DNA from 2 places in the Streptomyces sp. NPDC059828 genome. Region 2 is predicted to be linked to the other one. Evidence: riboswitches for the same ligand, from Rfam matches in the RefSeq annotation. Region 2 holds a riboswitch; the other holds the start of a gene.
The links. Region 2 has a riboswitch for S-adenosylmethionine ahead of thrC (threonine synthase). Riboswitches for the same ligand answer to the same signal wherever they lie in the genome.
Positions count from the first base shown of each region.

Region 1: it holds a riboswitch for S-adenosylmethionine, as region 2 does, so the genes downstream of both, ACFV6V_RS04930 (aminotransferase class V-fold PLP-dependent enzyme) here and thrC (threonine synthase) in region 2, are expected to answer to the same signal.

Region 1 covers NZ_JBHWIW010000005.1:127,696-137,224, reverse strand. Annotated here, with positions in the region: gene ACFV6V_RS04940 (rhomboid family intramembrane serine protease) at 1-541, shown strand, start outside; gene ACFV6V_RS04935 (Lrp/AsnC ligand binding domain-containing protein) at 538-819, shown strand; gene ACFV6V_RS04930 (aminotransferase class V-fold PLP-dependent enzyme) at 917-2,347, opposite strand; SAM riboswitch class IV at 2,552-2,669, opposite strand; gene trpD (anthranilate phosphoribosyltransferase) at 2,758-3,849, opposite strand; gene ACFV6V_RS04920 (cytochrome bc complex cytochrome b subunit) at 3,989-5,614, opposite strand; gene ACFV6V_RS04915 (Rieske 2Fe-2S domain-containing protein) at 5,611-6,663, opposite strand; gene ACFV6V_RS04910 (c-type cytochrome) at 6,660-7,469, opposite strand; gene ACFV6V_RS04905 (heme-copper oxidase subunit III) at 7,535-8,155, opposite strand; gene ACFV6V_RS04900 (hypothetical protein) at 8,337-8,738, shown strand; gene ACFV6V_RS04895 (Ig-like domain-containing protein) at 8,760-9,529, opposite strand, start outside.
Region 2 covers NZ_JBHWIW010000017.1:42,375-51,903, reverse strand. Annotated here, with positions in the region: gene groL (chaperonin GroEL) at 1-669, opposite strand, end outside; gene ACFV6V_RS13185 (cold-shock protein) at 1,066-1,269, opposite strand; gene ACFV6V_RS13180 (MoaD/ThiS family protein) at 1,787-2,062, opposite strand; gene thrC (threonine synthase) at 2,059-3,372, opposite strand; SAM riboswitch class I at 3,366-3,526, opposite strand; gene ACFV6V_RS13170 (glucosyl-3-phosphoglycerate synthase) at 3,691-4,644, shown strand; gene ACFV6V_RS13165 (hypothetical protein) at 4,808-5,041, shown strand; gene ACFV6V_RS13160 (trehalose-6-phosphate synthase) at 5,122-6,624, shown strand; gene otsB (trehalose-phosphatase) at 6,562-7,422, opposite strand; gene ACFV6V_RS13150 (DUF3263 domain-containing protein) at 7,433-7,669, opposite strand; gene ACFV6V_RS13145 (ROK family protein) at 8,060-9,004, shown strand; gene nagA (N-acetylglucosamine-6-phosphate deacetylase) at 9,004-9,529, shown strand, end outside.

The DNA.
Region 1 (9,529 bases), on a different contig from region 2:
GAGCGAGCTCATGCGTGGCTCCCCGCGCGCCCTGCTCACCCCGCTGACCGCTCTGTTCGTCCACGGAAGCTGGCTGCACCTGCTCGGCAACATGCTGTTCCTGTTCGTGTTCGGCGCGATGACCGAGGAGCGGATGGGGCGTGTGCAGTTCGCGCTCTTCTACGTCGGCTGCGGCTATCTGGCACTCCTCGCCTATGCCGTGGCGAACGCACAGTCCACTCAGACGCTCGTGGGCGGCTCGGGAGCGATCTCGGGGGTGCTGGGGGCATTCCTGTGCCTCTTCCCCAAGGCACGGGTGACCAGTCTCTTTCCGTTCCTCTTCTTCCTGCCGCTGCGGTTTCCCGCGTGGATCGTGCTGCTCTTCTGGTTTGCCCTGCAATGGCTGGCGGAGGCGCAGGACACGTCATCGGGCCCCGGAGTCGCCTATCTGGCGCATCTCGTGGGCTTCGGGATCGGCTTCTGCTACGCATGGGCCGGTCTGCGGCTGGGGGCTAGAGTGAAAGCCCAAGCCACGGCCACCGAGGGAGACAGCCAGCCGTGATCACCGCGATCGTGCTCATCAAGACCAGCGTGGACCGCATCCCGGAGATCGCCGAGTCGATCGCCGGTCTTGACAACGTCAGCGAGGTCTTCTCGGTCACCGGCACGTACGACCTCATCGCGATGGTCCGGGTGGCCCAGCACGAGGATCTGGCGGATGTCATCCCGGGCCGGATCAGCAGGATCCCGGGCGTCGAGGCGACGGACACGCATGTCGCGTTCCGTACGTACTCGCAGCACGACCTGGAGGCGGCGTTCGCGATCGGCCTCGACGCGTAGCCGCTCCGCCGCGCGTGCCGCAGGGGGTCCGCCCGGCATGCCTTCGCCGCAGAGCGCGCACGGCCGGGCGGATCACCGTCCCCTCGCTTTGCCCCGCTCAGACGACGGGCACGCAACGGCCGTTCTCGGTGCGGTAGTCCCATCGGGCGCCCTCGCGCACCAGCTCCCTGACGGCTCCGACGAACCGCTCGATGTGCTCGTCCGGGGTGCCGGCACCGAAGCTGACCCGGATCGCGTTCAGGGACCGCTCCCCCGCCGTGGCGTCCGGGGCCCCGCACTCCCCGGCCTCGGCCGGGTCGCTCCCCAGCAGGGTGCTGACCAGCGGGTGGGCGCAGAAGAGTCCGTCGCGGACACCGATGCCGTACTCGGCGGACAGCGCGGCGGCGAAGTGCGAGCTGTTCCAGCCCTCCACGACGAAGGACAGCACCCCGACCCGGGCGGCCTGCTCCCCGAACAGTGACAGCACCCTGACCTCGGGCACCTCGGCGAGGCCCGCGCGGACCCGCTCGATGAGCTCCCGCTCACGTGCGACGAGCTCCTCGAACCCGGCCTCGGTCAGCGCCTTGCAGGCGGAGGCGATGGCGTAGGCGCCGATGACGTTCGGCGAACCGGCCTCATGGCGGGCAGCCGTGGTGTGCCAGTCCACGTCGACACCTCCGTCGGGGCGACGGGACACCGTGCGCGAGGCGCCGCCGCCCGCGAGGTAGGGCTCGGCGGCCTGCAACCAGTCCGCCCGCCCGGCGAGCACACCCGAGCCGAACGGCGCGTACAGCTTGTGCCCCGAGAAGGCCACCCAGTCGACGTCCAGGTCCCGTACGGAGACGGGGTGGTGCGGGGCGAGCTGGGCGGCGTCCAGCACGATCCGTGCGCCGTGGGCGTGCGCGGCGGCGGCGAGTTCCTGTACGGGCCACAGCTCCCCGGTCACATTGGAGGCGCCCGTGACACAGACCAGCGCGGGGCCGTGGAGCTCCCGGTCGGCGAGCGCGGCCTCCAGGGTCCGCACCGCTTCCCCTGGGGTGCGCGGTGCGTCCAGATAGGTGACGTCGGCGTCCCTCCACGGGAGCAGCGCGGCATGGTGCTCGGTCTCGAAGACGAAGACCCGGCAGCCCTCGGGCAGGGCCGCGGCGAGCAGGTTGAGCGAGTCCGTGGTCGAGCGGGTGAAGACCACCTGGTCCGATTCCCGGCAGCCGAGGAACTCATGGACCGTCACCCGGCTGTTCTCGAACAGCTCGGTGGACAGCTGCGAGAGGTACCCCGCGCCCCGGTGGACGCTGCCGTAGTAGGGGGCGTACGCGGCGACGTCGTCCCACACCCGCTGCAAGGCGGGCGCGCTGGCCGCGTAGTCGAGGGCGGCGTAGCTGACTTCGCCACCCAGCACGAGCGGCACGGTGACATCGCGGCCGAGCACGGGCAGCGGGGCGGTGCGGCAGGAGTCGTCGGGGCCGGAGACGGCGGCGGTCTCGGTTGCGGTTGCGGTTGCGGTTGCGGTTGCGGTTGCGGTTGCGACGGTGTTCAGGCGTGCGGGCATGACGGTGTCTCCCGGGTGACAGGGGCGAATGGCTGTGAAGCACCCGCACGGCGGAACAACTGCCGTCCGGTATACGGGTGATGCCTCGACGCGGCGACGACGGGCGCCGGCACGGAGGTGGGGGAAGGGGCCGGGAGGCCCTACCGCATTCGCTTGCTCACGAGAATCGCTCCCTCGAGGACCAGGACCCCAGGGGCGGCAAGGGGTCCGCGCTTGCCGTGGACCTCACTGCCCACAGCCTGGTCTTCACCCGGGGCACCCCGCCACGGACGGAGGGTTGCCGGACAGCGGGCCGGGGCCGTCATCGCTGTCACTCATGACCTTGAAAGGCATCCTGCCATACGACGTGAAACGCGCAAGGCGCAGTCCGCCATCTGGACTGGGCCTCGCGTCACTTCTCCCAGCCTTTCTCAGCGGTTGCTGGCCGCCACCCAGCGCTCCAGTGCCCGCTTCGCCGACCCCGAGTCGATGGACTCCGCCGCCTTGGCCATACCGTCCCGGAGTTGCTCCGCCAGGGTGCCGGCGCCCGGCTCCAGCGCGACCAGCGCAGCCGCCGAGTTCAGCAGTACGGCGTCACGGACGGGGCCCTGCTCGCCGGACAGCAGTCGGCGTGCGACATCGGCGTTGTACGAGGCGTCGGCGCCGCGCAGGGCCTCCACCGGAACCAGCTCGATACCCAGGTCCCGGGGGTCGAAGGCCTCCTCGCGCACCGCGCCGTCGCGTACCACCCAGACCCTGGAGGTCGCGGTCGTGGTGAGCTCGTCCAGGCCGTCGTCGCCGCGGAACACCAGCGCACTCGAACCGCGCTCGGCGAGCACACCTGCCATGATGGGCGCCATCCGGGCGTCCGCGACCCCGGTGGCCTGGGATTTCACCCGTGCGGGGTTGGTCAGCGGACCCAGGAAATTGAACGTCGTGCGGATGCCGAGTTCCTTGCGCGCCGCGGCCACATGGCGCAGCGCGGGGTGGAACTTCACGGCGAAGCAGAAGGTGATCCCGGCTTCCTCGGCGACCGCGGCAACCCGGTCAGGTGTCAGCTCCAGATTGACCCCGAGCTTCTCCAGCACGTCCGACGCACCGCTCGCGCTGGACGCCGCGCGGTTGCCGTGCTTGACCACCTTGGCGCCGGTGCCGGCGACCACGATCGCGGACATGGTGGAGATGTTGACGGTCTTGGCACCGTCGCCACCGGTGCCGACGATGTCCACCGTCCGCCCCGGGACCTCGATCAGTCTGGCGTGCTCGTACATCGTGCGAACCAGGCCGGAGATCTCCTCGACCGTCTCGCCCTTGGCCCGCAGCGCCACCGCGAAACCCGCGATCTGCGCGTCGGTCGCCTCGCCGCGCAGGATGCGGTCCATCGCCCAGGCCGTGTCTTCGGCGCTCTGGTCGCGCCCGTACAGCAGCGAGTCCAGTACCCGGGGCCAGGAACGGCCCGCCGCGGTCAGCCTCCCCCTCGCTCCGCTGGGGGTACCCCCACCAGCGGGGGTCACAGCGCTCATGGTCGCTCCTGGTTGGTCTGTACGAACGGGATGCCCCCACCCTATCCACCCCCGGTTACGGCAAAGAGCCCCGTCCACCGGGTGGACGGGGCTCCTGCCGTGGCGATCAGCGGATCAACAGGTCATGATCAAGCGGAGATCAGTGGTGGCCGTGGCCGCTGGTGATCTCCTGGTACTCCTCGGCGGTTGCCTTGGGGATCTGGTTCCCCTCGCCGAAGAAGCCCTTGCTGAGCTTCGCGCGGAGCTTCTCGGACCGCTTGACCTTGCGCTCGACGCCGTTCTCGTCGACCGTCGGGCCGATCTCGACCTGCTCGTACTGCTCGTGGGCCGTGAGCTTGTACCGGTCCCCCTGCGACAGCGGCTCGTGGATCTCCACGAACTCACCGTGCGGCAGACGCTTGATGATGCCGGACTCGCGTCCGTGCAGCACCTTGTCCTTGTCCCGGCGCTGGAGGCCGAGGCAGATCCGCTTGGTGAGGATGAAGGCGATGACCGGTCCGGCGATGAAGAAGATCCGGACGAACCAGGTGATCGAGTTGATCGACAGGTGGAAGTGGGTCGCCCAGAGGTCGTTTCCACCGCCGATCAGCATGACCATGTACGCCGTCACCCAGGCGACGCCGAACGCGGTACGGGTAGGCGCGTTGCGCGGCCGGTCCGCGATGTGGTGCTCTCGCTTGTCGCCGGTGACCCAGGCCTCGACGAACGGGTAGACCGCGATCAGTCCGAGCACCAGCGGGAACAGCACCAGCGGGATGAGGACGCCCAGGACCAGCGTGTGGCCCCAGAGGTTGATCTCCCAGCCCGGCATGAAGCGGATCAGACCCTCGGCGAAGCCCATGTACCAGTCGGGCTGGGCGCCGGTGGACACCTGGTCCGGGCGGTACGGGCCCATGGCCCAGATCGGGTTGATCTGCGCGATCGCGGCGATCACCGCGATCACACCGAAGACCAGGAAGAAGAAGCCTCCGGCCTTGGCCATGTAGACCGGCAGCAGGGGCATGCCGACGACGTTCTTGTTGGTCCGTCCGGGGCCCGCGAACTGCGTGTGCTTGTGGTAGAAGACCAGGATCAGGTGCGCCACCAGCAGGCCGAGCATGATGCCCGGCAGCAGCAGGATGTGGATCGAGTAGAACCGGGCGACGAAGTCGTCGCCGGGGAACTCCCCGCCGAACAGGAACATCGAGATGTACGTGCCGACGATCGGCATGGACAGGATCGCGCCCTGGGTGAAGCGGACACCGGTGCCGGAGAGCAGGTCGTCCGGGAGCGAGTAACCGGTGAAACCGGTGAACATGCCGAGGACGAACAGCAGGAAGCCGAACAGCCAGTTGATCTCGCGCGGCTTGCGGAAGGCCCCCGTGAAGAAGACGCGCATCATGTGCACGAACATCGCCGCGAGGAAGATCAGCGCCGCCCAGTGGTGGATCTGCCGGATGAGCAGACCGCCGCGGACCTCGAAGCTGATGTTCAGGGTGGAGGCGTACGCCTCCGACATCAGCACACCCTGCATCGGCTCGTACGGGCCGTGGTACTCCACCTCGTTCATCGACGGGTGGAAGAACAGCGTCAGGTACACACCCGTGAGGATGATGATGATGAAGCTGTAGAGCGCGACCTCACCCAGCATGAAGGACCAGTGGTCCGGGAAGATCTTGCGCATGTTGGCTTTGGCCAGGGAGTAGATCCCGAGCCGGCCGTCAGCCCAGTCGGCGATCCGCTCGCCCTTGGAGGCTTCTCGCCTGTTCTCGTCGTTGGTGCTCATCCGCGCTCCCAGAAGGCAGGGCCGACGGGTACCTCGAAGTCGCCGAGCGCCTCGAGGTAGCCCTCGTCATTCACGCCGATCTGCAACTGCGGAAGCGGGTGTCCGGCTGGGCCGAAGATGACGCGGGCGCCGTCGGAGAGGTCGAAGGTGGACTGGTGGCACGGGCACAGGACGTGGTGCGTCTGCTGCTCGTACAGGGAGATCGGGCATCCGACGTGGGTGCAGATCTTCGAGTAGGCCACGATGCCGCCGACCGACCAGTCGAGTTCCTTCTTGTCCTTGATCTCCTCCGGCTGGATCCGGACGAGCATCAGGGCAGCCTTGGCGATCTCGGTCTGGAAGCTGTGGTCGTGCTCCTCGAGCCCATCGGGCTTGGCGAAGCTCAGCGAACCGACGGCGATGTCCTCGGGGCGCAGCGGCTCATTGGTGTTCATGTTGATGAGCAGCTTGCCCTTGGCCCACAGCGTCTTGCGCAGCTTGACCTCGGGCAGCGGGCCCAGGTCGCGCAGCAGCATCACGCCGGACAGCGGGACCATGGCCATCGCGCCGAACATCGTGTTGCGGATGAGCTTGCGGCGGCCGAAGCCGGACTCCTCGGCGCCCGCCTTGAAGTCGGCCATGACCTTGGCCCTGACCTCGGGCTCCGCGGCGACGGCGTGACGCTCGTCGGGGACCTCCACGTCCGACATCAGCGTGCGGGCCCAGTGGACCGCGCCGGCGCCGATGCAGAACAGCGCGATGCCGAGCGTCATGCCGAGCGCGAAGTTCAGCGAGCTGATGTGGCCGATCGGCCAGATGTAGACGATCTGGTCGACCGGGAAGATCACGTACGACGCGATGAAGCCGATGGTGGCCAGCATCGAGAGCGTGAACAGCAGGGCGACAGTGCGCTCGGACCGCCGGGCGGCCCGTTCGTCGATGTCCTGGATGCGCGGCTTGTGTGCCGGCAGCCCGGGGTCCGCGAACGGATCCTCGGTGGTGGCTACCGCTCCGCGCGCGTGGTCCTGCTCAGCGGGCAGGGACTCTTCTGGAATGTCTTGGCTACTCATGACTTCTTGGCCTTAGCGGTGTGGGCCGCGACCCAGATGGCGACTGCGATCAGGGAGCCCAGACCGAAGATCCAGGCGAACAGACCCTCGGTGACGGGGCCGAGGTTGCCCAGGGTCAGACCGCCCGGGGCCTCCGACTCGCCACTGTTGACGGTCTTGATGTACGCGATGATGTCCTTCTTCTCCTGGTCCGGCATGATGCCGTCGCCGAAGGAGGGCATGTTCTGCGGGCCGGTCTGCATGGCCTCGTAGATGTGCTTCTCGGTCACGCCTTCGAGGGTCGGGGCGTACTTGCCGTACGTCAGCGCGCCACCCTCACCGGTGAAGTTGTGGCACTGGGCGCAGTTGGTGCGGAACAGGTCGCCACCACGGGCGATGTCCGCGCCTTCGGGGTTGTACTGGCTCTCGGTCGGAATGGCCGGGCCGGCGCCCAGAGAGGAGATGTAGGCGGCGAGCGCCTTGATCTCGGCCTGGGTGTAGATGACCTTCTTCTTCGGCACCTGGGCACCCGGCTGCTGCGCGGGCATACGGCCGGTGCCGACCTGGAAGTCCACGGCAGCGGCGCCCACGCCGACCAGGGACGGGCCATCAGAGGTGCCCTGACCGCCGTTTCCGTGGCAGCTGCCGCAGCCGACTTCGTAGAGCTTCTTCCCCTCCTCGATGTCGAGGGACTGGGCGGTTTCGTCAGCCTGGGCCTTGTCCGTCGGAGCGAACGCGGCGTACAGCCCCCCAGTGGCCGCCAGCGCGAGGAGTAGGACGACGACTGCCGCCAGCGGATGGCGTCGTCGTACGGAGAGCTTTTTCACGGATTACCCCGGTGTCAGGATCTTCTGCGTCGATGCTTCTGGAATGGGTGCGGGTACGAGCCCGGCTACTTGATCATGTAGATCGTGGCGAAGAGGCCGATCCAGACGACATCGACGAAGTGCCAGTAGTAGGACACGACGATGGCGGCGGTTGCCTGCTCGTGGGTGAACCTCCGGGCCGCGTACGTCCTGCCGAGTACCAGCAGGAAGGCGATCAGACCGCCCGTCACGTGCAGACCGTGGAAGCCGGTGGTGAGGTAGAAGACCGAGCCGTACGGGTCGGACGAGAGCGAGAGGCCCTCGTGCTTGACCAGCTCGGTGTACTCGAACACCTGGCCGCCGATGAAGATCGCACCCATCACGAACGTGATCACGAACCAGGTGCGGAGCTTCTTCACATCACCGCGCTCGGCGGCGAACACGCCGAGCTGGCAGGTGAGGGAGGAGAGCACCAGGATCGTGGTGTTGGTGGCCGAGAAGGGGAAGTTCAGGGCCGAAGCCTGCTCTGCCCAGTACTCGGCACCCATCACCGATCGCAGGGTGAAGTACATCGCGAAGAGGGCCGCGAAGAACATCAGCTCGGAACTCAGCCAGATGATGGTTCCGACGCTGGTGAGGTTCGGCCGATTGACCGACGGGTGCGCGTGCCCGGTTTCTACTGTCGTTGCTGTCGCCACGACCGACATTATGTCGGTCGCTTATCCAGCCCTCACTCCGGGGGGTGCCGTTCGGTGTGTCAGTACCGCTTGTCCAGCCCGAACGGCCCAGCGAAAGCCTGTCGATTGCGGTGCTGACAGGGGGCCGACGGGGGTAGCATCCGCGCATCGGTGCACGGCCGGACGATCTCCCCGACGAAGCGGAGGAACCATGCAGGCGACCGCAAGGGTGCTGGTGTACAGCGACAACGCCAACACGCGCGAACAGGTGCGACTCGCCGCAGGCCGCCGTCCGGCCGCCGATGTTCCCCCGGTCGAGTACATCGAGTGCGCCACTCTGCCCGCAGTGCTGTCCGAGCTGGACAGGGGCGGTATCGACGTCTGCGTACTCGACGGTGAGACCGCCCCCGCGGGCGGTATGGGGGTCTGCCGGCAGATCAAGGACGAGATCTTCCGCTGCCCGCCGGTGCTGGTGCTCATGGGGCGCCCGCAGGACGCCTGGCTGGCCACCTGGAGCCGTGCGGACGCGGCCGTCACTCTTCCGGTGGATCCTGTGGAGTTCGGCGAGTCCCTGGCGGCTCTGCTGCGCACCAGGCTCGCCGCCAACCACTGAGGTCCTGCGGGTCGCGCGGGATCACACCAGGGGGGCGAGCCGGGCGGCGACCGCGGGTCCGGCGCCGTCCCTGGTGCCGTTCAGCACGGCGCTGCCGACCCGCCACTTGTCCCAGGCCAGGTTCCAGTCCCCGAAGCCGTTGCCGAAGGTCTCCATCGTGTCGCCGAGGCTGTTGACGACCTTCACGATGTCCCCTTCGCGCACGGTGTTGAAGAACCACTGGGCGTTGCCCATGGACATCCCGGTGCAGCCGTGGCTGACGTTGGCGTATCCCTGGGAGCCGACCGACCAGGGGGCCGCGTGCACGTACTCGCCGCTCCAGGTGAGCCGGGTCGCGTAGTACACGTCCAGGTCGTAGGAGTCGGAAGTGCCCTCGGGGATGCCGATGCTCGTGCCGCGCATCCGGACGTAGTACTCCTTGCCGAGCACGACCTTGACGCCGTTGCGGGTGGAGAAGCCGGGCTTGCCGGTGGTCACCGGAATGGTGTTGATCACTTCTCCGTTGCGCAGCACCGTCATCTGGTGGGTCGCGGCGTCGGTGATCGCCTCTATTCGGTCGCCTATGGTCAGCGTCAGCGGCTTCGCCGCGCCACCGTAGAGCTTCTTGCCCACCTTGACGCCGTCGAGGTTGCTGTGGACGACGACCGTGGCACCAGCGGGCCAGTAGTCCTTCGGGCGGTAGTGGAGCTGCTTGTCGTCCACCCAGTGCCAGGCACCCTCGACGGCAGGGGTGGAACGCACGGACAGGGCACGCTCTATGGCACTTCTGGACGCCTTGTCCTTCACGGGCG
Region 2 (9,529 bases):
GGAGTTGACGATCAGGATGTACGGGTCCTCCAGCGAGGCCTCCATACGCTCCATGTCGGTGGCGAAGTACGCCGAGATGTAGCCCTTGTCGAAGCGCATACCCTCGGTGAGCTCCAGCTCCAGACCGAAGGTCTGGGACTCCTCGACGGTGATGACGCCTTCCTTGCCGACCTTGTCCATCGCCTCGGCGATGAGCTCGCCGATCTGGGTGTCGGCGGCGGAGATGGAGGCGGTGGAGGCGATCTGCTCCTTGGTCTCGACCTCCTTGGCCTGGTCGAGCAGCGCACCGGAGACGGCCTCGACGGCCTTCTCGATACCGCGCTTCAGAGCCATCGGGTTGGCGCCGGCCGCCACGTTGCGCAGGCCCTCGCGGACCAGCGCCTGGGCGAGAACCGTCGCGGTGGTCGTACCGTCACCGGCGACGTCGTCCGTCTTCTTGGCGACTTCCTTGACCAGCTCGGCGCCGATCTTCTCGTACGGGTCCTCGAGCTCGATCTCCTTGGCGATGGACACACCATCGTTGGTGATCGTGGGGGCGCCCCACTTCTTCTCGAGGACGACGTTCCGGCCCTTGGGGCCAAGAGTGACCTTGACGGCGTCGGCGAGCTGGTTCATCCCGCGCTCGAGACCGCGCCGTGCCTCCTCGTCGAACGCGATGATCTTGGCCATGTGAAGTGGTCCTCCCGGACTTGGGGGTCTCCCCGTACCCGCGCAGGGCTACGGGGGAGGATGCTTCCGGACCGCGCTGGTGCCCGCGACGGACGGCCTGCACGCCTTGTGGTTCCTTGCCCCCACACGGCCTGCGAGCCTCACCGACCCGGTCCTTCGTTGTCACTCTCACTAGTAGAGTGCTAACGCCAATGATTAGCACTCGTACCCCTCGAGTGCAAGCGGCTTCGAAGAAGCCTCGAATAGGGGTGGCGGTCGGGCGACGGGCGGCGGCGAGCGGCTTCGAAGAACCCTCGGCGGAACCACCGAGGTGCAGGACGCGGGCAGCACGGAGGGCCCGCACCCCCTTGGTACGGGCCCTCCGTGACGTGATGCGCAGTTCTCCAGTCCGGCGCTTCAGCCGGCCAGCCGGACCATGTCCGCCTGCGGCCCCTTCTGACCCTGCGAGATCTCGAACTCGACTCGCTGGCCCTCCTCCAGGGTGCGGTACCCGTCCATCTGGATCGCGCTGTAGTGGACGAAAACATCCGCACCACCGTCGACCGCGATGAAGCCGTACCCCTTCTCCGCGTTGAACCACTTGACGGTGCCCTGAGCCATGCCTAACTCCCCTATTACTGGCCCTTGCACAGGACCGCACTTCGCGGACCCGGGTCAGAACTCGCCCACGAAGAGTTCCCCTGAGTTCCCATGCAGGAAGCAGCGAGGAACCCCTGTGAACGTGCGCCGGAACGCGTCGACCGCGGCTGAATGTATCTGTCCAACTGCCCTCTGCAACAGGTCAAACGGACGAGAAATCTGAGCATGGCTGATCGGGCAACCATGCCCAACTCCGAGCAATCCCGGGCAAGTCAGGCCGGGCAAAGCGCACAAAAAGCGCAAGTAGCTCGAACACTTTGGCTGTTTCTTGTCGTGCGCGGTCGCATTCTCATATGCCCACGGCACAACCCAGCGAGGGGAGATGACGCCAACTCTACCGCGCGGCGCTCAACGGAATCGCCCCCTCCGCAGAGCTTGCGGAGGGGGCGCACCGGGTGACGGAACGTGCTGTACGCAGGGTCAGGAACGTGCCGCGCACGGGCCGGCAAGGGCCGTTCAGGGGGTGTCTGAGCGCGGCTCACCCACCCGCGACGGCGGGGATGATCGACACGCCGGCGCCGTCCGGCGTCGCCGTCTCGAGGCCCTGCTCGAAGCGCACGTCGTCGTCGTTGACGTAGACGTTCACGAAGCGGCGCAGCTTGCCCTGGTCGTCCAGCACCCGGGCAGCGATTCCGGTGTGGTTCTTCTCCAGGTCGGCGATCACCTCGGCGAGGGTCGCGCCCTCCGCCGCGACCTCGGACCGGCCCCCCGTGTAGGTGCGCAGGATGGTGGGGATGCGGACGTTGACGCTCATACGAGGCCAGCCTCTCGGAAGGAGTCCAGGTTCGGGCGGATGACGGCGGACATACCCGTGGTCGGGACCACCGCGTCGAGGGTCTTGAGGCCATCACCCGTGTTGACGACCACCGTGGTGAGCGACGGGTCGATGACTCCGGCCTCGATCAGCTTCTTCGCCACGCCGAGGGTGGTACCTCCCGCGGTCTCGGTGAAGATGCCCTCCGTACGGGCCAGCAGCTTGACCGCCGCCACGATCTCCTCGTCCGTGACGTCCTCGACTGCTCCACCCGTGCGGCGGCAGATGTCCAGGACGTAGGGTCCGTCCGCCGGGTTGCCGATCGCGAGCGACTTCGCGATGGTGTCGGGCTTCTGCGGCCGTACCACGTCGTGGCCCGCCTTGAAGGCCACGGACACCGGGGAGCAGCCCTCGGCCTGAGCGCCGAAGATCTTGTACGGCTTGTCCTCGACGAGCCCCAGCTTGATCAGCTCCTGGAGCCCCTTGTCGATCTTGGTGAGCTGGGAGCCCGAGGCGATGGGGATGACGAGCTGGTCGGGCAGCCGCCAGCCGAGCTGCTCGCAGATCTCGTAGGCCAGGGTCTTGGAGCCCTCGGCGTAGTACGGGCGCAGATTGACGTTGACGAAGCCCCAGCCCTCGCCGACCGGGTCGCCGATGAGCTCGGAGCAGAAGCGGTTGACGTCGTCGTAGTTGCCCTCGATGCCGACGAGCTCGCCGCCGTAGACCGCGGCCATGACGACCTTGCCCTGCTCCAGGTCGTGCGGGATGAACACGCAGGACCGGAATCCGGCCCGTGCCGCCGCGGCGCCGACCGCGCCCGCGAGATTGCCGGTGGAGGAGCAGGACAGGGTGGTGAAACCGAAGGCGCGGGCGGCCTCGATGGCCTGCGCGACCACACGGTCCTTGAAGGAGTGGGTCGGGTTTCCGGAGTCGTCCTTCACATACAGCGCGCCGGTGACGCCCAGCTCACGGGCGAGGTTGTCGGCCTTGACCAGCTTGGTCCAGCCCGGGTTCAGATTGGGCTTGTCCGCCACGTCGGCGGGGACGGGCAGCAGCGGGGCGTAGCGCCAGATGTTGGCGGGGCCGTTCTCGATCCGCTTGCGCAGGCTCTCCGGGTCGCCGGTCGGCAGGTCGTACGCCACTTCGAGGGGTCCGAAGCAGAGCTGACAGGCGAAGACGGGGCCGAGCCGGACGGTCTCGCCGCACTCGCGGCAGGAGAGGCCGGAGGCGGACCCCAGGTCGACGGTAGCGGGGGTTTCGGGAGTGGCGTCGGTCTGTACAGCCATGGAGGCGAGGCCCTTTCTCCTCATCTTCCTCATGGCGCATCTCGCCATGAGACGGATTTGGCACCTTCCCTAGCCGGGAGCCTCGATTGCGCCGCGGTGACGACACCGAGCAACGAGACCGGCTGGAGGGTTGCCGGGGCTTCAACGGGCCGTATCCCTCTGCCCCTCTGGATGAGCGGTATGTGATTGTCGGCGGGTGCGACGTGCACTGGTGCGCGATGCGCGCTGTGCTATCGGTGCGATCGGCATGCGATGGTCGTCCGCGTTGTTCAAGACTGTAACCGACCCCCCGGGCCGCTGAGACGGGTCGTCCGATCCGCGAGACAGAGAGATGGAGATCACGTGCTGGAAGAGGTGGAGCGCTGGCTTGCCCGGCGGTCCTGGTCCGTGGCCGACCGCCCGCTCGACCGGCTCGTCGCCGCGAAGCGCACGGCCCGGCACGGCGGCACGGTCAGCGTGGTGCTCCCAGCCCTGAACGAGGAGGCGACGGTCGGCGAGATCGTCGGCGTCATCCGGCGCGAGCTGATGACGGACGAGGTGCCGCTCGTGGACGAGCTGGTGGTGGTGGACTCCGGCTCGACGGACCGTACGGCCGAGGTGGCGGCGAAGGCGGGCGCGCGGGTCGAGCACCGCGACGCGATACTCCCGCGGCTTCCGGCACTGCCCGGCAAGGGTGAGGTGCTGTGGCGCTCACTGCTGGTGACCAGCGGGGAGATCGTCTGTTTCGTGGACGCGGACCTCAGGGAGTTCTCGGCGGACTTCGTCACCGGGATCGTCGGCCCCCTGCTGACCGAGCCGGACGTGCACTTCGTGAAGGCGATGTACGACCGCCCGCTCGGGGACACCCCCGGCCAGGGCGGGCGGGTGACCGAGCTGGTGGCCAGGCCGCTGCTCAACCTGCACTGGCCGCAGCTCGCCGGCTTCGTCCAGCCGCTGGGCGGGGAGTACGCGGCCCGGCGCTCACTGCTGGAGCGGCTGCCCTTCCCGGTCGGCTACGGGGTGGAGCTCGGGCTGCTGGTGGACGCGCTGCACACGGTCGGGCTCGACGCGCTGGCCCAGGTCGACGTGGGCGAACGGCTGCACCGGCACCAGGACGGGCAGGCGCTGGGCAGGATGGCGGCGGCGATCTACCGAACGGCTCAGCTGCGGCTTTCACGTGGGCATCTGGTGCGTCCGGCGCTGACGCAGTTCGAGCGCGGCGAGGGCGGTTTCGTACCGCGGACGCATGAGGTGGACACGGAGGAACGGCCGCCGATGGTGGAGATCGCGGAGTACGCGGCGCACCGGGCGGCGTGACGCACGGAGGCGGGCGCGCCGCGGGGCGGCGGGCGTGACGGGCGCGGGCGCCGGGCCGCAGGGCGGTGTGACCGCGGAGGCTCCGAGCCGCGGGGTGACGGGCGCGGGCGCCGGGCGCGGCGGTGCACAGCAGGAGCAGTGAGATTGTCTACCTTGCCCAGATATGACCCCTTCGCCCAAATCTCTCCGCCTATCCCTCTTCTTCCTCTCCCTCCTGGTCTGCGCCTCGACCGTGCTGCTGACCCCGGGCCCGGCAGCCGCGGACACGGGCGGACTCGCCGCCCCCCGTGCCAGGACCGAGCGGCTGTGGCTGCTCGGCGGTGTCGCCGTGACGCTCACGGCAGCCGGGGTGATCGCGATGGTCGCGACCCGTGGCAACCGCCGCCGGGACCCCTGAAACCGGACAGCACACCTGGTCGGGCCGCCGTCCGGGCCTCTGTACGTTTGAGCGGATACATCACGGGCTAGGTTGCCGACATGGTCTCCGAGCGCGCGGCGCAGGTACTCGTCGCCTCCAACCGCGGTCCGGTCACATACGCCTTCCGTGAGGACGGCACGCTGGACGCCCGGCGCGGTGGCGGCGGTCTGGTCTCCGGACTGTCGGCCATCGGCCCCGACGCGGGCGCCCTGTGGGTGTGCTCCGCGCTCGGCGACGGCGACCGCGAGGCGGTGCGCCGCGGGATCGCCGAGCCGGGCGTGCTGATGCTCGACATCGACCCGGCCGTGCACGCGGACGCGTACAACGGCATCGCGAACTCGGTCCTGTGGTTCGTCCACCACATGCTGTACCAGACCCCGCTCGAGCCGGTGTTCGACCGGGAGTTCCGGCGCCAGTGGATCGCCTACGAGGGCTACAACCTCGCGTTCGCGCAGGCCCTGGCCGAGGCGGCCGGGCCGGGCGCGGCGGTGCTCGTGCAGGACTACCACCTGGCGCTGGTGCCGGGGATGCTCCGGGAACTGCGCCCCGACCTGCGTATCAGCCACTTCTCGCACACCCCCTGGGCGCCGCCCGAGTACTTCCGGATGCTGCCGGACGACATCGCGGAGCAGCTGCTGCTGGGCATGCTCGGGGCGAACCAGCTGGGCTTCCTGACCCAGCGCTGGCTCGCCGCCTTCGAGAGCTGCTGCGAGGCGGTGCTCACGGACTACGACGTGGCCGCGTACTGGCCCAAGGACGACCAGCCGCACCTCGACTACCGACTGCCCGATCACCGCCGCCGGCGGACCATGCTCGGGGTGCACGGACTCGGCGCGGACGCGGACTTCCTGCGGGAGCGGTCCCGGCAGACGGACGTGGACGAGCGGATGGCGGCGCTGCGCGAGCAGATCGGCGGGGACGGCAGCCGCAGGACGATCGTCCGGGTCGACCGCACCGAGCTGTCGAAGAACATCGTGCGCGGACTGCTGGCCTACCGCACCCTGCTGGACGAACACCCCGAGTGGCGCGAGCGCGTGGTGCACATCGCGTTCGCCTATCCGTCCCGCCAGGACCTGCCCGTCTACCGCGACTACACGGCGGAGGTCTCCCGGGTCGCCGAGGAGATCAACGCGCAGTACGGCACCCCCGGCTGGACCCCGGTGATCCTGCACGTCAAGGACGACTTCGCGCGCTCACTGGCCGCGTACCGGATGGCGGACGTGGCACTCGTCAACCCGATCCGGGACGGGATGAACCTCGTGGCCAAGGAGGTCCCGGTGGTCTCGGACGCGGGCTGCGCGCTGGTGCTGTCGCGCGAGGCGGGGGCCTGGGCGGAGCTGCGGGACGACGCGCTGGTGGTCAACCCGTTCGACGTCACCGGCACGGCCGACGCGCTGCACAGCGCGCTGACGATGCCGGTTGACGAGCGGGCGGAGCGCGGCAAGCGGCTGGCCGCCGCGGCGACGGCGCTGCCGCCGCAGCGGTGGTTCCTCGACCAGCTAGCGGAGCTGGACGCGCTCGGCGAGGGCGGCGAGGAAGCCGACGAGCGCGGCCGGGCCTGACAGGACCAGATCCGCACGCTCGGCGAGCTCGGGGACCTCGGTCCCGCTGGCCAGCAAAAGCCCGGGGACCCCGTCGGAGCGAAGCTTCTCGACGGCGGCATAGGCGGCGAGATCACCCAGGTCGTCGCCCGCGTACAGCACGGCTCCGGCCCGCTTCTCGCGTACGTAATCGGTGAGCGCGACGCCCTTGTCCACCCCGGGCGGGCGCACCTCGAGGACCAGCCTGCCCGGCTCGACGATCAGCCCATGGCGGGCTGCCAGCTCGGCGATCGGAGCGCGCAGCGCCTCGAACGCGGCCTCCGGGTCATCGGCGCGGCGGGTGTGCACGGCGACCGCGCGCCCCTTCTCCTCGATCCAGGTGCCCTCCCCGGCACCGACGGCAGCGAGCACCCCCGGCAGCTCGGCGCGCACGGCGTCGACGCCCGGGTCCGGGGCGGGGGCGTGCACCTCTCCGCTGACGGCATCCCAGCGCTCGGCGCCGTAGTGCCCGAGGACGACGAGGTGCTCGAGCCCGGGGACCCCGGCGAAGCCCCCGTACCGTACGGCGACTCCGGCCGGGCGCCCCGTCAGCACGGCCACGGACGCGACACGCGGCGCGAGCGCGGAGAGCGCGGGGACGGCGCCGGGGTGGGCGCGGGCCTGCTCGGGGTCGGGCACGATCTCGGCGAGGGTGCCGTCGAAGTCCAGCGCGACCACGGTGTCCTGCGGCCGGTCGAGAATCACGGCGAGGGCGTCACGCCCTGCGGGGGTACGGGGCTCCGGCAGTGCGGCGTCGGCTTCATACGGGTGGCTGCCCATGGCACCGACCCTAGCGGCGCTCCCGCCGCGCGTCCCGGACCCGGCGCAACCGGTTGACGGTCACGGGGTCGTGTTCGGCCGCGCGGGGGTCGTCCAGCAGCGCGTTCAGCAGCTGGTAGTACCGCACCGGCGACATCCCGAGCCGCTCCCGTATCGCCCGCTCCTTGGCCCCGGGCCCGGGGTGGTCGCCCCGCTCCAGCGCGAGCACGGCGAGGGCGCGCGCGGAGAGCGGCTGAGCATCGGTCATACGAGCACGATAACGGTGCGCGGGTGTGGGCGGGTTTGCGGTGCACCGCACGGCACATGCCCCCGCGGAGCGGGCCGAGCCCGCACACCCGGCCCGTCCGGGACTCGAGGACGGACACCCCGGAAGCCGTCCCGGGGAGCGGCACGAACCGGGCCCACCCCTCGCGCCGCATACCGAGCCCGTCCGGCGCTTGAGGACAGCAGGCCACCCCCATAACCACAGGGCTAACCACAGGGCGAGCCCGCACACGCAGCCCGTCCGGCGCTCGAGGACGGACACTCCCGATGCCCCCGCAAGGCACCGCCCACCGCGCAACCCGCCCACCCCGCGCCGCAAGCAGAGCGCACAGTGGACTAGACCTTTCCGAGGGTTCCGCGCCAGACTGTACGCGTGAGACACGTCATCGCCCTCGATGTGGGCGGCACCAGCATGAAGGGCGCCCTCGTCGGACCCGACGGAGCACTGCTCCACGAGGCACGCCGGGCGACCGGCCGCCACCGCGGCGCGGACGCGGTCGTCGGCGACGTACTGGACTTCGCCGACGAGCTCCGCGCACACGGCGAGGCCCGCCACGGCCACGCCCCCCTCGCCGCCGGACTCGCCGTCCCCGGCATCGTCGACGCCGACCACGGCATCGCCGTCTACGCCGCGAACCTCGGCTGGCGCGACGTACCCCTGCGCGACCTGCTGACGGAGCGGCTCGACGGCGTGCCCGTCGCCCTCGGGCACGACGTCCGCGCCGGGGGCCTCGCCGAGGGCAGGCTCGGGGCCGGTCGCGGCGCCGAGCGGTTCCTGTTCGTGCCGCTGGGCACGGGCATCGCCGGGGCCATCGGCATCGGCGGCGCCATCGAGGCAGGGGCCCACGGCTGCGCGGGCGAGATCGGCCATGTCGTCGTACGCCCCGGCGGAGCCCTCTGCGGCTGCGGACAGCGCGGCTGTCTGGAGACCCTCGCCTCCGCCGCCGCCGTGTCCCGCGCCTGGGCGACCGCGAGCGGCGCCCCCGACGCGGACGCCGCCGACTGCGCCAAGGCCGTCGCGTCCGGTGACCCCCGCGCCGTGCGGGTCTGGCGGGAGGCCGTCGAGGCGCTCGCGGACGGGCTGGTCACGGCGCTCACCCTGCTGGACCCCGGCACGCTGATCATCGGTGGCGGTCTGGCGGAGGCGGGGGAAACCTTGTTCTCACCCCTGCGGGAAGCCGTCCGGGCCCGGATCACGTTCCAGAAGCCGCCCGGGATCGTCCCGGCCGCGCTCGGTGACACCGCCGGCTGCCTCGGCGCGGGCCTCCTCGCCTGGGACCTGCTGGCCGCAACCGCAACCAAGGAGGTAACCGCCTGATGGCCGACCGGATGGTTCTCCAAGGCGCCCGGGTCGTACTGCCCACCGGGATCGCCGAGAACGGGCGGGTGATCGTCGACGGGCCCCGGATCGCCGGGCACGCCCCCGCCGGCACCCCCGCCATCGACCTGTCCGGCCACTGGCTGGTCCCCGGTTTCGTGGACCTGCACAACCACGGCGGCGGCGGTGCCTCCTTCACCTCCGGCAGCGCCGATGACGTCCTCACCGGCGTACGGACCCATCGGCGGCACGGCACGACCACGCTGGTCGCCTCCACCGTCACGGGCGACATGGACTTCCTGACCCAACGGGCGGGGCTGCTCTCCGAGCTGGTCGAGCAGGGGGAGCTCGCGGGCATCCACTTCGAGGGGCCGTTCATCTCCCCCTGCCGCAAGGGCGCGCACAGCGAGATGCTGCTGCGCGACCCCGACCCGGCGGAGGTGCGCAAGCTGCTCGACGCGGCGCGCGGCACGGCGAAGATGGTGACGCTGGCCACCGAACTGCCCGGTGGCATCGAGTCCGTAC